3 regions of the Ruegeria sp. AH7 genome follow, and region 1 is predicted to be linked to each of the others. Evidence: riboswitches for the same ligand, from Rfam matches in the RefSeq annotation. Region 1 holds a riboswitch; each other region holds the start of a gene.
What was found. A riboswitch is a leader RNA that binds a small molecule or an ion and turns the genes downstream of it on or off. The one in region 1 is predicted to bind cobalamin.
Positions count from the first base shown of each region.

Region 2: it holds a riboswitch for cobalamin, as region 1 does, so the genes downstream of both, ACR0JX_RS00975 (DUF1636 family protein) here and ACR0JX_RS11955 (DUF1636 family protein) in region 1, are expected to answer to the same signal.
Region 3: it holds a riboswitch for cobalamin, as region 1 does, so the genes downstream of both, ACR0JX_RS15240 (aromatic ring-hydroxylating oxygenase subunit alpha) here and ACR0JX_RS11955 (DUF1636 family protein) in region 1, are expected to answer to the same signal.

Region 1 is NZ_JBQFYF010000004.1:305,557-310,842, forward strand. Features, by position in the region: gene ACR0JX_RS11935 (LacI family DNA-binding transcriptional regulator) at 1-743, shown strand, start outside; gene ACR0JX_RS11940 (FecCD family ABC transporter permease) at 745-1,755, opposite strand; gene ACR0JX_RS11945 (ABC transporter substrate-binding protein) at 1,757-2,710, opposite strand; gene ACR0JX_RS11950 (ABC transporter ATP-binding protein) at 2,723-3,499, opposite strand; gene ACR0JX_RS11955 (DUF1636 family protein) at 3,496-3,852, opposite strand; cobalamin riboswitch at 3,951-4,167, opposite strand; gene ACR0JX_RS11960 (D-lyxose/D-mannose family sugar isomerase) at 4,226-4,891, opposite strand; gene ACR0JX_RS11965 (carbohydrate kinase family protein) at 4,911-5,286, opposite strand, start outside.
Region 2 is NZ_JBQFYF010000001.1:189,346-194,631, forward strand. Features, by position in the region: gene cobN (cobaltochelatase subunit CobN) at 1-1,748, opposite strand, end outside; gene cobW (cobalamin biosynthesis protein CobW) at 1,754-2,809, opposite strand; gene ACR0JX_RS00975 (DUF1636 family protein) at 2,806-3,186, opposite strand; cobalamin riboswitch at 3,270-3,475, opposite strand; tRNA gene ACR0JX_RS00980 (tRNA-Tyr) at 3,713-3,796, opposite strand; gene rlmB (23S rRNA (guanosine(2251)-2'-O)-methyltransferase RlmB) at 3,913-4,686, shown strand; gene ACR0JX_RS00990 (hypothetical protein) at 4,667-4,981, shown strand; gene ACR0JX_RS00995 (YHS domain-containing (seleno)protein) at 5,087-5,286, shown strand, end outside.
Region 3 is NZ_JBQFYF010000006.1:143,051-148,336, forward strand. Features, by position in the region: gene ACR0JX_RS15225 (MipA/OmpV family protein) at 1-604, shown strand, start outside; gene ACR0JX_RS15230 (helix-turn-helix domain-containing protein) at 673-1,836, opposite strand; gene ACR0JX_RS15235 (aminotransferase) at 2,020-3,147, opposite strand; cobalamin riboswitch at 3,369-3,572, shown strand; gene ACR0JX_RS15240 (aromatic ring-hydroxylating oxygenase subunit alpha) at 3,685-4,908, shown strand; gene ACR0JX_RS15245 (FAD-binding oxidoreductase) at 4,914-5,286, shown strand, end outside.

The DNA of each region.
Region 1 (5,286 bases):
TGAGCGCTTTGGTCGGGAAACTGAACGCTTTGAACAAATGGCCGATTCTCATCGATGGCGGGGATCAGCGTGCAGAAGACGCGATTGAGCAGGTTCTGCGCTATCCATTGGACGCTTTGATCCTGCGTGGTGGTAGCATGCCGCGCGCATTGGTCACGCGGTGCACCAAGTTCGGTGTGCCGATGATTTCCACAGGCCGAATCGTCCAGGCACCGGGTGTCGACAATGTCTGTTGCCGCAATGCCGACGGTACGGGGCTTGCGGCCCAGGTGCTGGTCGACAAGGGGCGCACACGGTTTGGGTATCTAGGCGGCGCACCGAGTTTCTCGTCATCGGCTGAGCGCAGATTGGGTGTAATCGGTGTTTTGGACAAAGCGGGGTTAAACTTGATTGCCGAAGCCACAGGCGATTTCACTGTTGAGACAGGGCACGAGATTGCGTTGAAACTGTTGGCCGAGCATAAGCTGGACGCGTTGGTTTGTGCCAACGACGCCAGTGCGATCGGCGCGCTGACCGCCGCGCGAGAGTTGGGTTTGGACGTTCCGAGTGATCTTTCACTGATCGGGTTTGACGATATCGAAATGGCCAGATGGCCAAATTTCGATCTCAGTACCGTCAACAACCCGATTGATGATGCGGTTGATCAAGTTATTGCGTTGCTTGAACGCAGGCTGGCAGAGCCGGGCAAGCAAAGCGAAACCATTATGATCGATCCGTTTTTCGTCCCGCGTGGAACGCATTAGGTCAAACGTTTCGCGCCGATTTGAACAGGTACAGGAATACGAAAAGCGACCCGATCGATGTGGTCACGATGCCGACTGGTAACTCCTGAGGGGCCAGCAACAGTCGGGACACAATGTCAGAGGCGGTCAGCAGGATGGCCCCCACAATGGCCGAGGTGATCAACAGGTTGCGATGGAGCGTTCCCGCTATTCCACGCGCGATATGAGGGACCATCAGACCGACAAAACCGATGACACCCGCGACTGACACGAAGCTTGCCGTGGCGAGGGCTGCAACAAAGAACATACGAAAGCGCAGGCCCTGCACCGGGATACCCAACGTGGCGGCGGTGAAATCTCCGGTCAGAAGGGCGTCAAGCCAGCGGCTGCGATAGAGTGCATAGCCCAGGATCAGGGCCAGCCCGATCAAGACCAGTGGAAACGTCTCCCACCGGGCAAGGCCCAGTCCGCCCAGCATCCAGAAGATCACCGAATGGGCGGCGCGGTTGTCTCCGGAAAAGATCAGATAGTTGGTGATGGCGGAGAACAGGAAAGACACGGCAAGCCCCGCCAGGATCAGTTTTTCCGGTGCACTTGTGCGCAACCCCTGGACCAAGGCCAGCACGATGCCTGATGCGATCAGGCCGCCGCAAAACGCAGCCAGCGGTAGGGTCCATATGCCCAGCACATCGCCGGTGACCGTGATGACCAGAACAGCGCCCGCAGCCGCGCCCGACGAGAGACCGAATAGAAACGGATCTGCCAAGTCGTTGCGCGTGGTGGTTTGCAGAACCACCCCAACGACACCAAGCCCTGCACCGATGACAGCGGCGAACAGCGCACGCGGCAGGCGCAGATCAAACACGATCCGATGCAGCGGTGACATCTCGCCTTCTGACAGACCTGTGCCCAGGCCGATGGCAGCAATGACATCCGACACTGGGATCGGGGTTGTACCGTAGACTGTCGACAGCAGCAAAAGGGCGGTCAAAACGACCGCCCCCAGCACAACTATCCGGCCCGTATGGACCATATCAGTTGGTCGCCGTCGGGTGCATCGCATCCGCCATCTTCTGGATCGCATCGATGTTCGCCGGTCCGGGCGTCAGCTCTTCGTAGTGCAGGCCGATCCAACGTTCGTTCTTTACCGCATCGGTTTGGGACATCACTGGATGCTCTTGCAGAAACTTGAACGTGTCCTCTGCCCCGTTGCCGGTCTGATAGTCAAGCAGCACTAGAAATTCCGGGTTCGATGCAGCAACCGCTTCCCACGAGGTGCGGCCCCAGCTGGTATCCATGTCATGGGTGACGTTTTCGCCGCCAGCCGCTGCGATCATCGCATCGGGGATGGCGAATTTGCCAGCGGTAAAGGGCGCATCTGCCGGGCCGTCCAGTAAGAATACACGGGGTTTGGCCAGATCGGCGGTCTTGGCTTCGATGGCAGACAGCTGTTCTTTCCAGCCTGCTACCAGTTCCTCGGCCTTTTCCTCGACATGCATGACCTGACCCAGACGCAGCACATCGTTGAACAGCAGGTCCATGCTGGCCTCAGGGCGGTCCTTGTCTAGATGCACGCAGCTTTCGGTCAGGATCATTGTCTTGATGCCGAACGGGGCCAGAGTGTCCGGGGTCACGTCGCCGCCGGGCTTCATGCCATAATACCAGCCCGCGAAGAACAGATCGGGCTCGGCCGCAACCAGGTTTTCGACGGTTGGGTATTTCGGCGCCAGTTCCGGGATGTCACCGCGCAGCTTATCGAAATCAGGGCTGGTCTTATACCAACCTGTGATACCGGTCAGGCCAACGATGTGTTCTTGCAGGCCCAGCGCAAAGGCCATGTCTGTCATGTTCATGTCATGCACAACCAGCCGTTCCGGCTTGGCGTCGAACACCAGCGGTTCGCCGCAATTGTCCACGGTTACTTCATGGGCCGCCGCGCCGCTGGCCAAGCCGGTGATCATCAAAGCTGACCAAATTTTCTGTTTCATCAATGTCTCCTGTTAAGATGAAAGCGTTCGTTTTCGGATATCCAGCGCCGGGATCACGCGCCCTTCGTGCTGGAAGCACAGGTAGTCAACACCAAACGTGTCGCGCACATGATCCGGCGTTAGTATCTGGTCGACTGGCCCAAAGCCCGTCATGCGTGTGGATTTCATCAGCGCGACATGGCTGGCGAATTCCGGGATCATGACAAGGTCATGCACGATCATCACCACCGTCACGCCCAGCTCGGCCACCAGCGACAGCATGTGCCCCTTGGCATCAGGGTCCAGATGATTGGTGGGCTCGTCCAGAAACAAAAGCGAGGGGTTCTGCGCCAATGCACGCGCGATATGAGCGCGTTGGCGTTCGCCGCCCGAGAGCCGCTGCATCGGCTTATCCGCCAGATGGGTTAGCTCGGTCGTGCGCAGAACGCGCGCAAGGTCCATCTTGTGGTCTTCTGTCGAGCGGTCGCTTTGAATGGGAATCTGACCCAGCGCAACGTAGTCGCGCAGCTTTAGGCGGCCATCGGGCAGTTCCTGCTGACCAACAACCGCAATGGTCCTGGCGCGTTCCTGCGCAGACAGGCTGCGCAGGCTTTGACCGTTGATCCGTACGTCCCCCAGCGCCAGACGTTCGACCCCACAGAGCAGGTTCAGCAGCGTTGTTTTACCGGCACCGTTCGGACCGGCGATGGCAAGTATGGCACCTTCTTCCAAAGAGAACGAGACGTCTTGCAGCAACACATCGCCATTCAGGGCGTAGTATTCCAGATTCTCTGCGACCAGAAAGCTCATGCCTTACCCGCCTTTGGAAGACGGGGCAGACGCGCCAGTGTTTTGAATAGCAAGGCGGGGGGGCGATCCGTTGCGCTGGTCCAGCCGCTCTCGCTGTCGCGGTACTGATGGGCGAAGGCGGCGATTGCATTCAGATCGGCGGTACTTTGAATATCGCCAAACAGGTATTGCGCCTTGCCTTCGGCTTGCAGACCGATGGCCATGGGACGTTCGCATCCTGCCATGCATGGGATCAGTCGCGTAGCGAACCCGTCGGGTAGCAACGCGTCCAGCAGACTTTGGGCGGCGCTGGCCTCGATCTCACCCTGACAGGTCGAGCAGATCAGCACAAAATGATCAGCCGCGCGATGCATGGCCATCCTCAACGCGCAGAATGCCCGTGTCGAAAGTGCCAGTCCCGATAGGACGCATATGTGCCATCAATCCTCCTTCCAGGACGCCCCGTCCCGGGTTGGTTTCACAGGTGATGGCAGGTCTCCTGACTTGCGGGTCGTTGCTTGGCCAACCTTCCCGGCCTGTTCGGGCCAGTGGTGATTTGGCGTCGCTCTCCGCTTACAGTTGCGGGGGCAGTTACGGACTTGGCCTGTTCCGATATTCCGGGGGCCGCACCGTATTCCCATTTTCATCCCGCACCCAAAGCTGCGGGAACCATCACAGGTCAGCTATTCTGGACAAGACACGCTTGTCAAGCAATCGCTGAGAGGCTCGGGTCAATCTCGGGGTAGATCAGTAATCCGCAACCAGCAGGAACTCGGCCTCGGTATCTTCTTCGATCGTGGCAAAGCGGGGGATGGGTTGTTCGAACACGTTATCGGTGCGGTCGTCGTTTACGGTTGAGACCTCGCCGATCAGGCAATCCCCGCGCTCGGCCCAGAAGGCGTGCCAGATTCCGGGCATAAGGGTTACACTTTCGCCGGGTTTCAGGCGCAGCAATTCGCCCGGAGTGATGGTGATATCGCATCCGTCGCTGGGCACCACAACCGGTGTGTCGCGGTCTACGCTGCCATCGGGGTTCGAGGCATAGATCTCCATCACCAGATCGCCGCCGCCCCGGTTGATGATATCCTCGGCTTTGACGATATGACGATGCATCGGCGACAGCTGCTTGTCGCGCGAGATCAGCAGTTTTTCTGCATAAAGCATCCCACGACCCTGGCTCAGATCGTTCTCATCCCCATTGCGCAGGGTGAACAGGAACAGGCCAAGCTCATCAAATTTGCCTTGCCCGTAGTCGGTGATGTCCCATCCCAGTCCCCGGGCGCGGATCGTGTCGGCCTTGGCGCTGCGCATCTGATCCGGAGACCAGTCGGCAAAGGGGGGCAGGATGAAACCGAAAGACTGGATAAAGGCCTGTGCATCGGTCTTGATGTGGTTGATGTCGGAACGTTTCATGTGACTTCCCTTTTTGGGACTAGAGCTCGTGCGCCCAGGGCGGGTTGGCCCCGGCACGCGATACGGTGACTGCTGCAACATCTGAACCCAACGCTAAAGCTGCACGCAGGCTTTCTTTTGTCAGATCGCGCAGCCCGGCTTTGGTCAGATATCCGGAACGGTGAAGTTCCGCCAGCACGCCAGCGTTGAACGTATCGCCCGCCCCCACCGTATCGACAACCTGAACCGCTTTAACCGGTATCGTGGTTTCCGAGCCATCGCGTAGATAACCCGAAGCCCCCTGGCTCCCACGTGTAACAATCACAACCGCGGGACCGGCTTGCAGCAACAAAGGCACTTTCTCGGCATGGGTTTCGGGCCCCGGAATGATCCAGTCCAGATCTTCATCCGAGACT
Region 2 (5,286 bases), on a different contig from region 1:
CCGATCCGGCGCTTGGCCTGCGCGGCCTCGCCCGGGTCGTTGACAATGAAGGGATAGATCACCGGCAGGTCACGGATCAGCGCCTCGGGCCAGCAATTCGCCGACAGCGCAACGGATTTGCCCGGAAGCCATTCCAGCGTGCCATGCGCGCCGATATGGATCAAAGCGTCTGCGCCCAATCCCTTGCGTAGCCACAGATAGAAGGCGACGTAGCTGTGACGCGGGGTGCGAGACAGATCGTGATAGTCGTCATCGCGCAGCTCGGGCGTACCGCGTTCGGGTTGCAGTGTAACCATCACGTTGCCTCGGCGCAGGGCGGTGAAGTGGAACGCGCCCTCGGTAAAAACCGGGTCGTCTTCTGGCTTGCCCCAAACAGTTTGGAGATCGACGCGCAGTTGCTCGGGCAGGTTAGCCAGGGCTGCCTGGTAATCTTCCAAAGACCATGAGATGCGCGCGTCCAGCAGGGTTTCAGCAATCGGCTCAGCCGGTGCGGTGCTGTAGCCCTCGGTTTGAAGATCGGCCAGGATCGCCTCGGCCGAGGCCAGCGCGTCGAGGCCCACCGCGTGCGCCATTTGCCAGTCCTTGCCGGGGTAGGTCGATAGCACCAGCGCGGGTACCTGATCTGCCTTGGGCTTATCATGCAGGGTCAGCCAGCCGGTTACACGGTCGATGATCGCTTCGATCCGTTCTTGCTCAGCCCGGTGGGCAAAGCGGGAATATTCCAGATGCGGGTCACGTTTGCCCGGTTCCTTGAACGAGGCAATGCCCGCCGAAATACGCCCGTCGACTTCGGGCAGCACCACATGCATGGCCAGGTCGGCGGGGGAGAGGCCCCGTTCCGCCTCGGCCCAAGCTTTGCGGCGCGATGTGGCGAGGGCCATCTGAAACACAGGCACACCCGCCGCGTCGAGCGGAGATGTGCCCGATGCGCCTTTGCCCGAGAACGAGGTCGCGTTGATGATCGCCGAAGGTTTCAACGCGGCGATGTTATCACGCAGCCATTCTGCGGCAGCAGGAGCCTTGAGCGAAGGGGCGAAGAGGCCGACGGCCTCGAACCCACGATCCCGCAAGCTGCGGATCACGGCGGCGACAGGGGCCGTGTCCGCCGAGGTCAGATAGGCGCGATAGAACGTGACGATGATACGTTTTGCGTTGCCCGAAAAGGCCGCCTCAACCGGGATCACGCCGCGATCAGGACACCACGCGCCGGATTCGGGCAGGGTTTTAGCCCCCATAACAGGGCCGGCATAAAGCCCCGCCGCCAATGCCATCTGCGCCAAGGCAGCCTGTGCCGCGACCTCTCCGCCGGTGTCGCAGAGATGCGCCAGACGGCGCAGGGTCGAGACGGGCAGGGTGGAATATTCATCCAGCCGCGTGTCCTCTCGCCCGTCGGCGGGTAGGACAGCCAGCGCGATGCCCTTGGCCTGCGCCAGTGACAGAACCTGCTGCAACCCGTAGGCCCAGTAAGGCACGCCGCCAATGAGACGGATCAGAATGCCCTTGGCGCCCTCCAACGTCTGTTCTACATAGGTGTCGACGGACAGAGGATGTTTCAACGCCGTCAGGTTCGCCAACCGCATCGTGGGCATACGCCCATCCGGCCCGCCACCGCGATGCCAGCCCGCCGCGAAAGCGCCAAGGTCGCTGTCCGAGAAGGACAGCACCACCAAATCCGCCGGGCTCTGGCCCAGATCGGTTGGGGTTTCCATTTCTTCTAACCCGTGGCTTTCGCGGAAGACGACGTGCATGGGCCTTACTCGGCGGCCTCGGTTACACCCGTGAGGATTTCGCGGATTTCTGCTTCTTTGATGTCGTCATGCTCGGCGATCACCACCATGCGCGAGCGGCGTTCCTCGCCGGGCCCCCACGGGCGGTCGTACTGGTGACGCACACGAGCACCCACGGCTTGCACCAGCAGGCGCATCGGCTTGCCTTGAACGGCGGCATAGCCTTTGACACGCAAAATGTTCAGCTCGGTGGCCAGGCGCTCGATCTTGGCGACCAAATCGGCGGGATCGGACTGTTCCGGCAACTCGACGATGGTGCTTTCGAAATCGTCATGCTCGTGATCGTGGTGACCGTCGTGATGCGACGGACGAGCATCCATGTCGTCCTCGGCTGCGGCCTCAAGACCCAGAACGACGCGCACATCCACGGCACCTTCGGCAACCTCAACGACGGGTAGCGGGCGAGGGGCCTCGGCGGCGATGATCTCTTTCGCTTTGGCCACGCCTTCGGGACCGGCCAGATCAGGCTTGGTCAGCAGGATGATATCGGCGCAGGAAATCTGATCCTCAAACACCTCGGATAGGGGCGTTTCATGATCGATCGAGTCATCGGCGAGGCGCTGAGCATCCACCGCTGCCACATTCGGCGCAAAGCGACCGGCTGCGACGGCCTCGGCATCGGCCAGCGCGATCACACCATCAACGGTGATTTTCGAACGGATATCGGGCCAGTCGAACGCCTTCAGCAGCGGCTTAGGCAAGGCGAGGCCCGAGGTTTCGATCAGAATATGCTCAGGGCGCGGCTCCAGTGCCATCAGGGCTTCGATAGTCGGGATGAAATCATCGGCCACGGTGCAGCAGATACAGCCGTTCGCGAGCTCCATGATGTTTTCCGCCGGGCAATCGGGGATTGCGCAGGATTTCAGGATGTCACCATCGACGCCGACATCGCCGAATTCATTGACCACCACGGCCAGACGCTTTCCCTGCGGGTTTTGCATCAGGTGCTTGACCAGTGTGGTTTTGCCCGAGCCCAGAAAGCCGGTGATCACAGTGACGGGTAGTTTTTCTAAGTTGCTCATTTCAGGGCTCCAATCGGGGGAATACGGGCCGCACAGTTTTTGCGGAAATGTTCAGGACGTTCGCGCCATTTGACCAAACCATCGTCAGTGGCCAAATACTTGGTCACACCTTCGATGATCGTTTCGACATGGTCGGTTTCGTTGAGGTTTTCGTAGACAAAAGTCCAACGCGTGGGTCCGCCACGCAACACGATGGAACATCCTTGATCACAATTGGACAGGCACTCCACGGGTTTCAGATGGATCCCATCTGGCACGCCCGCCTGTTCCAGCGCCTTATGCAGCAAAGCGCCGGGGCGCTGGGCGTCATCTTCGATTGCCAGGCCACGGCGGCATGTCGTGCAGACCAGCAGTTCAACTGGTGCGGCTTTACTCATCTCTCTCATCCCCCTTAGTCAAATCTGGGGGACGGGGTTTCATGTGGGCCGATCCAAGCCCCACACCGGAACACCCCGTCCGGTTTCATCTTCGGGCGCTGGCAGGTCTCCCGGCTTGCGGATGTCAGGGTGTATACCCTGTCGGATGTCCTGCCTTCCCAGCCTTTGGCCAGTGGCTTTGGGCACCCTCTCCGGTCACGGTCGCGGGGGCGGCTGCGTTTGGCGGTAAACCCGTTGACGCATTCCCTTTTCATCCTCTTACGAGGACACCAACGGATCGGACATGCGGCACTGATACGGTGCTTGTCAAGCGTGTCGCCGACAACCGCTACGTCGGGTACAGGAAAACGACCTGTGGCAGTCGCTGAGCGGCATGGCTGGGCTTAGCCTGCGGCTTTCGAAAGGTTTAACAGTGACCACGTCACTGAACCAAATGTTTGACGGATGACTAGACTGCTCTTCATAACTGAAGGCACAGGCCAATGGTGGGGGCGTTTTACTCTGAGATCTGGAAGCTTTGTGAGAGTGGTGGGCGACCCTGGAATCGAACCAGGCGTGCGTCTCCGCGAGGGAGTTACAGTCCCCTGCCACACCTTGCGGCCTGTCGCCCACTGTCAGGCGTTGCACCTGACGTGGAGGCGTGATTACTAGCGCACCAAAGGAGCGTCAACAGGAAAATACGGCATTGACGCAGGAAAGCGAATTCATGGCCCGGAGGCCCTCAGAATGAAAAAACCCAAGTGGGTTGTTGAAAAGGAACAGGCACGAAAAGCAGCAGCGGCCGAAACGGTTTGGCTGTTTGGTTTACACGCCGTGCGCGACGCCTTGATGAACCCCAAGCGCCAGAAACTGCGCCTGATTGTGACACGAAACGCGCGGGACAAACTGCTCGAAGCCATTGAATTCGCAGGGATCGAGGCCGAGATGGTTGATCCGCGCAAGTTCAGTGCCCCGATCGATGCGGGTTCGGTGCATCAAGGGGCAGCGCTTGAGGTTAAGCCGCTGGAGTGGGGCGGTTTGGCCGAGAACTGCATCGGACGGGAACATCCCCGCGTGATCCTACTGGACCGTGTAACGGACCCACATAATGTGGGTGCGATTCTTCGGTCAGCCGAAGTACTGGGTGCAAGTGCTGTGATCGGAACCCGGCATCATTCGGCCCCTGAAACCGGGGCACTGGCCAAGACCGCCAGCGGCGCATTGGAACGTCAGCCTTATCTAAGGGTGCGCAATCTGGCCGATGCCATAACCGAGCTTCAGTCGATGGGGTTTCTGGTGCTCGGTCTGGATGGCGAGGCGAATGAAACTATTGAAACAGCCCTGGGGAACCAAAGGGATCGACCTGTGGCGCTGGTATTGGGTGCTGAAGGGCCGGGATTGCGGCAAAAGACCAAAGAGACTGTGGATCAATTGGTGAAAATTGACGCATCCGGGGGATTTGGGTCACTGAACGTCTCAAATGCTGCCGCAATCGCCCTATATGCCTCTCGGCACCATTAGACAGGAGATCGCTATTTCCGGACCGTCCAAAATCGCAACCTGCTGCTATTGCGGTACTCGGGCTGCCCTGGTTCTGACCGGGAAGAAACGGCACGAGCTGAGTTGTTCAAGCTGTGGTGCGCCTCTGCACGATCTTAAGATGTTGCCAAAGCACAAGGTTCAAAAATCAAAGCCTGCTCGTACGGCGATCAGCCATGCAGCACCTCCGAAGTCTCGAAAAAAGAAGAAGAAAAAGAGCACGTTCTATCGTGTTCTGGATGAAGCCTGGGATGTTATAGAAGACATCTTTGATTAAGGGCTGCCATGCATTCGCAAGGATGTTCACATCCACGTCAACGGGGGTTTCACAGCGGTTCAAAAATTGCATCTTAGGTGCTCGATTCTTTGCTACAGGACCCAGATGCAAAACCGCCGTTTCATATTCGGTATACTGACAGCCATCGCTTTTGCACCTTTCGCTTGGGCGCAGGACAAACCTGTCTATTTTGCGACCGATGGCGCCGCGATGGCGGGGTATGATCCAGTGTCCTATTTCGACAGTACAGTACCGGTTCGGGGTGAACCAAGCATTGCCGTCATGTGGAAAGGGGCCCAGTGGCA
Region 3 (5,286 bases), on a different contig from region 1:
GGGCGCCTTTCTGTACGATCAGAATGGGTTTCGTGTGTCTGCGGCTGTTGGCTATAGCGGCGGACGGGACGAAGACGATAGCGACGATCTGAAAGGACTGGGCGATATCGACAATAGCGCTGTGCTGTCGCTGGGTACTCAGTTCGATCTGGGTCAAAGCCTGACTGCGACGGCGGATGTCAGGAAGTTTCTGGGTGGCTCGGAAGGTACTGTTGTGTCACTGGGTCTGCAAACGCAGGTGCCGTTTGGCGTGATCCGTGGTGCGCTGGCCCCCACAGGTCGGTCTTACAGCGATGAAACCAGCCAAAACGGCGTTGTTCTGATAGGCGGGGTCTCTGTCGATTGGGCGGATGAGGACTATAACCAGAGTTTCTTTGGTGTGACCTCAGCCCAATCTGCCCGTTCAGGTCTGCGCCAATACCGGGCGGAGTCCGGTGTAAATGCGCTGAATGTCGAACTTGGCGTCAGCAAACAGATCGGCAGAAGCTGGGGTGTCACCGGCCTATTGGCCTATTCGCGCCTGCTGGGAGACGCGGCGGACAGCCCGATTGTGAAATCCAAAGGAAACTATGCAGCCGTCGTGTCAATCGCCTACCAGTTTTAAGACCTGACAGACGATACCTCGTCGACTGAGCCAGCGCGGTGATTGTGCTGGTTCAGTTGCTTCCCAGACTAGTTGCGTACGTCAGAAGGCGTTTCCCCAGTCTCGCGCTTAAAAGCCTTGTAGAAGGCTGAGCGCGAATTGAAGCCAACATCATACGCGATGTTCAGAATGGTCTCGTCGGTCGAGGTCAATTGCTCGATTGCGTCATTGATCCGCCATCGGTTGATATAGTCGAAGAACGTGCTGTTCAGTTTGGCATTCAACGTTTGCGAAACATAATGCGATGTAACGCCGATATGCTTGGCCAGATCCCACAAGCTAAGATTCGGTTCGCGGTAGAGCAGGTCCTGTCTCATCGCCGTTTCGATTTTCTTCGCAATCCGCGCGGCGCGTTCTTCGTCAAGGGCAGATTTCTTGTATTTGCGCTCGGATGGCTCATCCGGGTCCGGCGGGTCGGAGACAGGTGTTCGGGTCAGGCCGGGACGTTGGCGTAGGCCCCATATGCCAATGACCCAGAATAGAAACAGCAGGGCAAGGCTTTCTAGGAAATCAAGCAGCTCGTCTTGCACCTCGAACCCGACGGCCTCGGACACTGTAAGTATGCTGACAGCAGCCGACAGAAACCAAAATGACATCGCTGCCAAAGTGATCACCCAAACCCAAGTCAGCTCTCGGTTTTCGGTGCTTGCAAACACTTCGCGCAACCGTTTTCGGTAGGTCATCAACATGCGGATGATCAGGATCAGGTAAACGGCCATTATGATCCGAAACAGTACGTCAGCGGTCAAAACCGCCAAGGCGATCAACACAAACCGCAACAACCGGGGATCGTCCTCAGGTAGGTCAACATCGCTCAGATCCGTTGGCAGAAACATCAGCGATGACATGAGCAGCCCGGATATGATGATCGGGGGTAGGTGATACCGCAGCCTAGGCTTGGGCGCTTCATCCGCTTCGCTGGTCAAGGCGCGGACATAAAGCCAGAAAAGAAAGGGGCTTGCGAAATCAAACAGAACGACAAGCACGCTAACGCGCATCACAAGATTGAACTCGTCCTCACTTCCCGACGCGTCGGCGATCAAAGCGCCAAGAGAGGACAGGCCTTGTATAAGAAACAGCGCGGCCAGTGGCATGAACACACCGGTATCGCGCTTTCGTAGAAACAGCAGGTTAGCACAAAACAGGCAGAGCCCGATAAAGGCGGTATCAACGAATTGGGTGGCGGATTCCAATATTACTTACTCTCTGAAAATCGACCACGGATGGTCTTGCGCTGCAGCCTCTTCATGCCCTCTACAGCATGCGATCTGACATCTACCAATTTCATGGGATTTGTCGTCTCTTTTGATCGGACAGGACGTTTGAGACTGCGTTAGACAGGTTTAATCTATATTCTTGCGCGGCCGTTCGGCGCGCTACGACTTGGCGTGGCGTGCCAGAAACTGCGAGAACCGGGCCAGCCCGGCTTTCAAATCTTCGGTTGGGTTGGTGTATCCAAGCCGCAGCCAGCCCTCCATGTCCATTGCGCTGCCCGGCGTCAGCATCACACCTTCTTCTTGCAACAGCGTCACGCATAGATCGCGCGAAGACATTGGTAGTTCGTATTTCAACAAGGCCGTAGTGCCGGATTTTGGCGGCACCCAGCTAAGCAGCGGTTCGTTTACGATCCAATCCTGAACGATCCGCAAGTTTTCGCGAGTGATCCGGTGCGCCCGCGCCAGTATCTTGTCGCGATGTTCCAGCGCCATGGCGGCTAGCATTTCGTCGATCTTGCCGACCGATATCGTGTTGTAGTCCCGGTGGATCATCACGTCATGCAGCAACTCTTTGGGTCCGGCGATCCAGCCAACCCGTAACCCGGCCAGCGAATAGGCCTTGGACATGCCTGCCGTGCTGATCCCTTTTTCGTACAGGTCTGCGACTGCGGCGGTGAAGCCGTCGCCTGTCTGATCTGTTCCGCGATAGACCTCGTCACAAAGCAACCAGGCATCGACACCACGTGCGATTTCGACGATTTGTTCCAGCAATGTGCGATCCATCAGCGACCCTGTCGGGTTGTTGGGATTGTTGATCGCAATCAGGCGCGTATCGGATCGCACCATCGCCCGCAACTCGTCCAGATCGGGCAAAAAGGCGTTTTCAGGCCGTAAGTGCAGCAGTTCGATTTCGGCACCGATGCTTTCGGGGATGGAATAGTGTTGCTGATAGGTCGGGATTACAGAGATCACGTGATCACCACGCGAAACCAGCGTCTGATGCACCAGAGAGTTCGCGCCGATGGTTCCGTGCGTTGTTAGGATATTATCACGGCCCTGACTGTCATACAGGCCACAGATCGCATCGCGCAGGCGTTCTGATCCTTCTATTTCGCCATAGGTCATCTTCATGGATGACAGATCATTCAGAATGCTATTGTGCTGACCCGCCATGTCGAACAGTTCGCCCAGCGTGATGGATTGAACGCAGGTCTCAGCCAGATTGAGTTCGCAGGTCGTCTCGAACTCATTCATCCACATCTCAACACCAAACGGTCTGATTTCCATTGGGGCTCTCCTACTTTCAGCATTTGGGGCGATGGCACGCAACGGACGCACGGTTATGAAGATGTCTTATACCGCCAAACCAGCCAAGCGGAAGATTGCGGGTTTGTGCCTGAAATGTATCCAGGGGTTTTACTGCACAAACCCGGATCCGACCCGAACATCGAGATGTCTGTTTTGAAACTGAAAATGTCGCAAGTCTCTCAGCATAAGAACCGCGCGACTCTATCCTGTGCATGTGAGGTGCCGTTGTTTGAGTCTCAGACAGCGGAGAATTGGGAAGCCGGTGAAATTCCGGCACTGCCCCCGCAACGGTAAGGAAGGTCAGGTTCGGCAATCAACCACTGGGACGAGGATCCCGGGAAGGTGTCGCAACCGGGCGCAAGCCCCTTTCAAGTCCGGAAACCAGCCTTGCAGATATGTCAAACCGCGGGTGGCGGTGGGGGCACATGTTTCGGACGTGATCCTCGCGCGCCTCCGGACGGTTCCTCCTTGTCATCTGCCCAAGCAATGCCGCGGGGCGCGGCAGGAGAGCCAGAAATGAACAGCATTCAAAGCCTGTTGGCACGTCGCATCCCTGATCACGCGCTCGAGCAGGCGTTTTATACAGACCCCCAGGTATTTCAGGCCGATCTTGAAGCCATCCACTATCGCGATTGGCTGTTTGCCATTCCGGCCTGCGAGCTGGTGAAAGCAGGGGACTACGTAACCTATACTGTGGGTGCCTACCGCGTTGTCATTGTGCGTGGTGCCGACAACCAAATCAGGGCATTTCACAACACCTGCCGCCACCGTGGTTCGATCATCTGCAAGGCTGCAAAAGGCAATGCGCCTAAGCTGGTTTGCCCCTATCACCAATGGACCTACGAGCTCGATGGTTCATTGCTGTGGGCGCGCGATATGGGGCCGGATTTCGATCCGAAACAGCATGGGTTGAAGACCGTCCATTGCCGTGAGCTTGCCGGGTTGGTTTACATCTGTCTTGCGGACAACGCCCCAGATTTCGACATGTTTGCCAATACCGCGCGCCCTTATCTGGAGCCGCATGATTTGGGCAACGCCAAAGTGGCTTTTGAAAGTTCGATTGTTGAGAAAGGCAACTGGAAGCTGGTTTGGGAAAATAACCGCGAGTGTTACCACTGCGGTGGCAACCATCCCGCGCTATGCCGCACATTCCCTGATGATCCTGCAGTCACAGGGATCGAAGGGGGTGAGACGCCGCTGCATATGCAAGCCCATTTTGACAGGTGCGAAGCCGCCGGGATGCCCTCGCAATTCTACCTGCATGATGACGGGCAATTTCGTATGGCCCGGATGCCTCTGAAAGAAGGGGCGCAAAGCTATACGATGGATGGGAAATCCGCCGTGCGGCGCTGGCTTGGCCGGTCGCCTTTTGCGGATGCAGGGGCGTTGTTGAAATTTCACTACCCAACAACCTGGAACCACTTTCTGGCTGATCATTCCATCGTGTTCCGCGTCACACCAATCAGCCCGATTGAAACCGAGGTCACAACCAAATGGCTGGTTCACAAGGATGCCGTTGAAGGGGTCGATTACGATCTGAAACGTCTGACCGAGGTCTGGATTGCCACCAATGACGAAGACCGTCAGGTGGTCGAGGATAATCAGTTGGGTATCAACAGCCCGGCCTATCTGCCTGGCCCGTATTCGCCGACGCAGGAATCTGGTGTGCTGCAATTCGTGGATTGGTATTGCAACACGTTGGCCGGTCGGACGGCCCTAGAAACAATCGCGGCGGAGTAACGGTGATGAAAGATCTCAACGCGGTTGCGAATATCTGGCAGGACAGCGAAACACTGGAATGCGTCTCGGTCGTGCCCGAGTTGGCCAACACTGCCAGTTTCACCTTTCGCGCTCCATCCGGCTCGATGTTTGCGTACCATCCAGGGCAGTTTCTGACCCTTGAAATCCCGGCTCCTGGACAGCCGGGTGGGATTGTGCATCGCACTTACACGATCTCTTCTTCTCCCTCGCGGCCACGGTCGATCACCATCACTGCCAAGGCCCAGCCCGACAGTATTGGAACGCGCTGGATGCTGGACAACCTGCAACCCGGCATGCGGATCAAAGCCATCGGACCAGCCGGGTTGTTTTCGAATGTTGAAAGCACCGCTGGCAAAT